DNA from 2 places in the Paenibacillus sp. FW101-FHT12H11 genome. Region 1 is predicted to be linked to the other one. Evidence: riboswitches for the same ligand, from Rfam matches in the RefSeq annotation. Region 1 holds a riboswitch; the other holds the start of a gene.

What was found. A riboswitch is a leader RNA that binds a small molecule or an ion and turns the genes downstream of it on or off. The one in region 1 is predicted to bind FMN.
Region 2: it holds a riboswitch for FMN, as region 1 does, so the genes downstream of both, ribD (bifunctional diaminohydroxyphosphoribosylaminopyrimidine deaminase/5-amino-6-(5-phosphoribosylamino)uracil reductase RibD) here and AC3WTJ_RS13950 (DMT family transporter) in region 1, are expected to answer to the same signal.

Annotation. Positions count from the first base shown of each region.
Region 1 is NZ_JBYTCO010000004.1:70,183-73,589, reverse strand. Features, by position in the region: gene AC3WTJ_RS13955 (HAMP domain-containing sensor histidine kinase) at 1-1,046, shown strand, start outside; gene AC3WTJ_RS13950 (DMT family transporter) at 1,135-2,103, opposite strand; FMN riboswitch at 2,228-2,377, opposite strand; gene AC3WTJ_RS13945 (PLDc N-terminal domain-containing protein) at 2,752-2,898, shown strand; gene AC3WTJ_RS13940 (DUF6199 family natural product biosynthesis protein) at 2,920-3,123, shown strand; gene AC3WTJ_RS13935 (YjfB family protein) at 3,374-3,407, shown strand, end outside.
Region 2 is NZ_JBYTCO010000002.1:722,306-725,712, reverse strand. Features, by position in the region: gene lysA (diaminopimelate decarboxylase) at 1-511, shown strand, start outside; gene AC3WTJ_RS08980 (peptidylprolyl isomerase) at 692-1,123, shown strand; FMN riboswitch at 1,645-1,826, shown strand; gene ribD (bifunctional diaminohydroxyphosphoribosylaminopyrimidine deaminase/5-amino-6-(5-phosphoribosylamino)uracil reductase RibD) at 2,061-3,170, shown strand; gene ribE (riboflavin synthase) at 3,187-3,407, shown strand, end outside.

The DNA.
Region 1 (3,407 bases):
TTGATAAGAAAAGTATCTTTTACGTGATTCGCAAAGAGGTCGTTCAGGGCCAACCCAACTTTATCGTCTCCTATGCCTGGGGCAATTATCGCAACGACCTGGTCATGACCATGTTTGGCAGACTTATGCTGATGATGGTTGGTCTCATCGTGATTTCATGGCTGCCCTGTCTGATCATCGCCCGCTACTTCACTCGTCCGCTCGTCCAGATGGAACAACACGTTGGACGTATGGCTGAACGAGATTGGCACGACCCGATCGAAACTGGGCGTAAAGATGAAGTGGGACGGCTGGCCAAAGCGATTGAAGCGATGCGGCAGCGTCTCGTGCGCCAAGACAAGGCGCAGCAATTTTTCCTCCAGCACACTTCCCACGAGCTGAAAACCCCGGTCATGGTGATCCGCAGCTATGCCCAGTCCATTCTCGACGGCGTTTTCCCGAAAGGGACCTTAGGCGAAAGTTTGGGCGTCATTCTGAAGGAGGGCGAGCGACTCGAGAAGCGGATTCGCGACCTTCTGCTGCTTAACAAGCTGAATTATGTCACCGCTCGCGAGAAGCCGTCCCGCCCTTTCGAGCTGCACGAGGTCATCGAAGATGTCGTTGAACGGCTGCGCTATCGCCGCCCTGAAATCGAGTGGGAGATAGAGCTCCCCCCCGCTACTTTGCATGGCGATCCCGATCAGTGGAAAATCGCCTTGGAGAACATGCTCGACAATCAGCTCCGCTATGCCAAAAGCGGCATCCGGATTCTCCTCACGCCGCCATCTAGTGGCGATGGTGCGGAAGCTGCAGCCGGATTCTCGCGGCTGCAGATCAGCAACGATGGTCCGCCGCTCGATCAGGCGATCGCGGACAGCCTCTTTGAGCCTTTCCGTTCTGGCGGGGACGGCCAGTTCGGGCTCGGTCTTGCCATCGTGAAGCAGATCATGGACCATCACGGTATGACGGTGCGCGCCGCGAACGAGCGAGGCGGGGTTTCCTTTTACCTTGAGCCTGGGGAAACAGCGCAAATGGATAGCAAACTCAAGGTCCCGAAGGTTTCCTGAGGGTACTTGGATTTGAGAAGTGGGCAAACAAAAGAGGCTTCCCAAGGTCAAGGTCGTCATGTGACCGAGGGAAAGCCTCTTTCTTTTTTTATACCGCAGCTTTGCTCTGATTGCGGCTCATGACCCACAAGGTGAGCCAAATTACGATGAAACCGGCGAGCTGTCCTACGGTCAGCTTTTGCCCGAAGACAAGCCAGTTCACGCAGACGCCAACCGCTGGGAACGCTAGCTCCGCCAACGTTGCGAAAAACGCCTTGGTCGAGGACAACCCTTTATAGTAGAGGAGCATGGAGAGCAGGCCCGGGAAAAACGCTTGGAACAAAAGGTTAACGGCAATAAGTATTAAGCCGCCGCTAGTTCCCGTTACGTGCCAGGCGTCGCCGCTAGCCACAAGTACGACCGTCAGCAATGGGATGGCAAGCAGGAAGCGCAGCGAAGTAACAATTGGAAAATCGAGCTTTTTCTGCAGCAAGTACTTGCCCATGACTGTCGAGCCGCCCCATAAGCCAGCTGCAAGAATAGAGAATAGGCAGCTTATAGTTCCTAGATCCTTGAGGCCCATCTCTGGGGACGAAAAGCCGAATGTCAGCAAATACGTGCCTAGCAGCGCCACCGCGATATAAGCAAAAAATTTAGAAGGCAACGTCTCTTTGAGCATTACGCGAGCTAAAATAATAGCGAATAAGGGCTGTAATTTCTGTAAAAGCAATATCGCGTTCGCATTCCCATGCGAGAATGCCGCTGTAAACAAAATCGTTGCTATCGCCGAGCCGCCCCAGGAGATGAACAGCAACGCGCCGATGACGCCTAGCGACAGCTTACCGATCAAGGTTTTCCGGTACTTCATGAGTATTGGCACCGCATAGCAGGCAAGGAGCAAATGCTCAATAAATACAATTTGCGCGGAGGAAAAGCTCTTTAACAACAAGATCCGAAAAAGCGGGTCAAGCCCCCAAAGCGTAGCTCCCAGCGCCACATACCAAACTCCGCTGATGCCTCCTGAGCGAGCTGAAACCACATTCGCGTGTTTTGTTCCTAACTTAAATGCATTTTCCAATTCAAAAACCTCCTAAGGATTTTTTGAATTGAACCCTCTGAAAAGAGACAATGCCCCCGCTCTATGATCAGCGGGGGCATTGACAAACAGACCTGTCAAAAACCTAAGTTTTTGACAAGCTGTTTTTCACCTTCTCCCATCCGGACTATAACCGTCGGCCCTGGATTCTCACCAAGTCAGTCCCAGCCTAACAGGCCGGGAGTCGCGGGCTTGAGATACATCTACACGTATCCTCACCGCCGGTAGGGAATTGCACCCTGCCCCGAAGGTTCAATATTCAATTTGTGGTCACTTACAAAACATAAGTGATATTCATTCCTGAATATTAGCACCATAAAATAAAAAAAGCAAGGATTATTCATCCTTGCACGTTTTGCCCTCTAACCAATTAAAAGAAGGCATCTCTTATCCGATCGCCTGTCCGTTTCCACTTTTCCACTTATCGTGCTGTTCTTTGGTGAAGCAGACCTTAACCCATTTCTGCATGTCCGTCCCTCCTCATGTCCTTCCGTATTCAGTCGGCGTTCGTCCGTATACGGAACTTTCCAGGATGCCCCAGCGTATTAATTAAAAACTACGATTGAATAAGAGGTGATTAATCTGGTTTTGATTTCACTTGTAGGGGTTCTTTTCATTCTCTTTTTCTTCATGATCCATATAGCGTTATGTGTCTGGGCTTACCGCGATTCCATCAGAAGAGGTAAAAGTAACGAATTTGCAATCATCGTTCTTGTTGGACTTTTATTTTTTCCACTCATTGGCTTGATTGTATACTTGATCATTAGAAATGATTAGCTATTGTTGGAGGTTGATTCATTGATTACTTTCGCTGGAATTCTGTTTATTGCAATTGGACTTGCAAATACCTTTTTTCCTTCTTTTGCTTGGTATCTAAAAGAAGGATGGAAAGTAAATGGTGATTCTGAGCCGAGTGATACCTACTTAACTCTTACAAGAATAGGCGGAATAATCGCTATAATTTTTGGCACTGTAATGATGATAGCTAGACTATCTATCTAATCTATTATTTCTAAAGCAGCAAGGACTACTGGGGGAATAGAAATCGATCGATTTCCTGCTGTTGTTTTTGCACCGTCTATAAGCTTTTCGATGTGTGGTCACCTACAAAACATAAGTGATATTTATTCCTGAATATTAACACCATAAAATAATAAAGCAAGGATTATTCATCCTTGCTTTAAGCTAAGAAATTGCCGCTTATATTCCGATATATAACCTGTAACCCCATCAATCATAAAGGAGGAAACTCATGGACATCCCTGCGATCTCAATGTCCGCAGCTC
Region 2 (3,407 bases), on a different contig from region 1:
AGACAATTTCGGACGCAACGAATATCCGCTTCCCGAAATCTGGGTGGAGCCGGGCCGCAGCATCGTTGGCGACGCAGGAACGACCTTGTACACCGTTGGAACGGCGAAAGATATTCCTGGTGTACGTAAATATGTATCTGTCGATGGCGGTATGACAGATAACCCGCGCCCTGCTTTGTATGAGGCAGTGTATGAGGCAATGCTGGCGAACCGCGCAACCGAAGAGCCTACCGAGGTCGTATCGATTGCCGGCAAATGCTGTGAGAGCGGCGATATGCTGATTTGGGACGTGAACCTCCCGAAAGTGAACTCGGGCGACGTGCTTGCCGTGTCTTGCACAGGCGCATATAACTATGCGATGGCAAGCAACTACAATCGCATTCGCCGTCCAGGCGTAGTTTTCGTGAGCGAGGGGCAAAGCGATCTCGTCGTGAAGCGTGAAACGTTCGACAACATTGTCGGGAACGATCTGATTCCTGCTAGAATGAAACAAGTGAGCAAAACGGTTTAACATAGAAAACAGCTGGATTTCCAAGCTGAGAACGGGCTATCCCTCAGGTCTTCAGGACTTGAGGGATAGCTTTTTGTGTGCTCACGGAACTAGAGTTCTCTATTTAGCTGAAAGGCAGATTTGTGAAATGCATCTTTTCATAGTAGAATAAGATATTATTGTCTAAAGGAGTGGACCACAATGGCCAAACAAGCAAAAATTAAACTAGCAGGCGGTGGCGAAGTTCTAATCGATCTTTTCGAAAATGACGCGCCAAATACCGTTGCCAACTTTGAAAAATTAGCAAACTCCGGTTTCTACAACGGACTTGTTTTTCATCGCGTAATCCCAGGATTCGTTGCACAAGGCGGTTGTCCATCCGGCACAGGAACTGGTGGCCCAGGCTACCAAATCAACTGTGAAATCAACCCTAACAAACATGAGCGCGGCTCCCTGGCTATGGCTCATGCAGGCAGAAACACTGGTGGAAGCCAATTCTACATCGCTTACCAACCACAACCTCACCTTGATGGACAACATACTGTCTTCGGTAAAGTGTCCAAAGGTATGGAACTCGTTGATGCTTTCAAAGGCAGAGACTTGATGGAAAAAGTAGAAGTTGTAGAAGTTTAATATCGGAAAATGGGAAGAGCCTGCTGACAGTTGTCAGCAGGCTCTTTTATTTGAGGGAGCTGCGCAGGGTGCTCCACGGAGACTTTTATCGTTGGAGTGGTGGAGATACAGAATGTCAGCTAACGGACAGAGATGACCCTATTTCGCAGAAATAAGGCTCTGTGAAATTTTAACGGACACGAGAGCCGCTATTCATGATAATTGCTTGCAAAATGACCGTGTATTGATCGGATAATGACTCTGGAGTCTGTTAGAGCTGAGAAATGCGCGATTTAACGGGAATAGCGGCTGTGTGGTTCGTTAGGATGAGGGTGGATGAGGGTAGAGCCTGCGCACGTCAGTATATTCCATTTGGAAGGGGGAATATATCCGGTTTTATGCAAATAGTGCTTCCAGAAACATAATCGCAATCGAGTTGAAGCAATGCAAAATGAGTCGTTTTTTGTAGGGTGAGGTAAAAAAGACCTTGCTTTTTCGATGTGTGAGTGATAAATTTTTCATAAGTTACTTTTCATATGTGTGCAAACCTTCGGGGCGTGGTGAAATTCCACACCGGCGGTGATTTGATGGCAGGCTGATCTGGCTGCTTTCAATTAGTCCGTGACCCGTTTTGAAGCTAGCGGTACCTGATATACAGCTTCGCTACGGCTGACCCGGTGAGAATCCGGGACCGACAGTATAGTCTGGATGGGAGAAGGAATACGCGAACATTAGATTCGCTATGCATACTTGTACATTTTTTCACGAGAACAAAAATTCGGCAGGTCTATGCTTTGGCATGGGTACGCCGTGCTTGTTTGATTTGATCAAAAATGCAGCAAGTATGGATGGATGAAGCTTCTTCGTGTTACCTAAACAATCTCTGGCCCCTATCCGATATGCGGAGGGGTCTTTTTGCATTCTATTACAAAATAGCTTGGAAAGGCAGTGGACACACATGCATGTCTTGAATGATGAAGCTTATATGAGGCTCGCTCTGCAAATGGCTGAGAGTGCTCTCGGCCAAACAGGGATTAATCCCGTTGTTGGATGCGTCCTGGTAAAAGACGGGCGTATCGTGGGGATGGGGGCGCATCTGAAGCGCGGACATGGCCATGCTGAGGTTCTTGCTTTGCAGATGGCTGGCGAAGAAGCGAAGGGCAGTACGGCGTATGTCACACTCGAGCCGTGCAGTCACTACGGCAAGACGCCGCCTTGCAGCGACCGTCTCATTGAGGCCGGTGTTGCCCGCGTTGTCGTTGCGGGCACCGATCCGAACCCGCAGGTTGCGGGCACGGGTATTGCCAAACTGCGCGCTCACGGCATAGACGTGTCCGTTGGGCTGCTGGGCGAGGAAGCCTCGCTGATGAATGAGGCTTTTAATAAGTACATCGTCACGCGTATGCCTTTCGTGACCCTGAAAACAGCCAGCACGCTCGACGGCCGCATTGCCTCGAAAACAGGCGACAGCAAATGGATTACGTCGCCTGCGTCGCGCGCATTCGTGCATACCCTGCGGCATCGGCATCAGGGCATTATGGTCGGCGTCGATACCGTCATCGCCGACGACCCGCGCTTAAGCGCGCGCGGCGACGTACCGGCTGTGCAGCCGGTACGGATTATCGCGGACTCGCGCTTGCGGGTCCCGCTGGGCGCCCAGGTGCTCACCGAGCAGGATCGTCAGCCGACGATCCTGCTCGCCACCGCACAGGCGCCCGCAGAGCGGCGTGCCGCGCTGGAGGCGCGCGGCATCACGGTCCTCACCTGCGGCGACGGCCCGCAGGTGGATCTGACGCTCGCCATGCGGCAGCTCGGCGAGCGAGAGATCGGCTCCATCCTCCTAGAGGGTGGAGGCAAGCTGAGCGGCGCCATGCTGAAGCGGCGCCTGCTGGATAAGCTGGTGCTGATGTTTGCGCCGAAAATTATCGGCGGCGGGCAAGCAGCACCCATGAACATCACCTTCGAAGGCTTCGCGAAGATGGATGACGCAATTACGCTCGACCGCTTAAAGGTCGAGCAGTTCGGACCGGATGTATGCCTAACCGGGTATCCGGTTTTTAAGAGCTAACGAATGGAGGGCTGTCATGTTTACCGGCATTATTGAAGAAATCGGCCACATGCGCCGCATTCATAGCGTAGGTCAGGCTATGGTATTAACGATTAGCGCAAGAAAGATCCTTGAAGATGTTCATCTGGGAGACAGCATTTCGGTGAATGGTGTTTGTCTCACAGTCATTTCGTTTGACAACGAATCTTTCTCCGTCGACGTGATGCCGGAAACTTACCGCAAGACGAACTTGCGCAA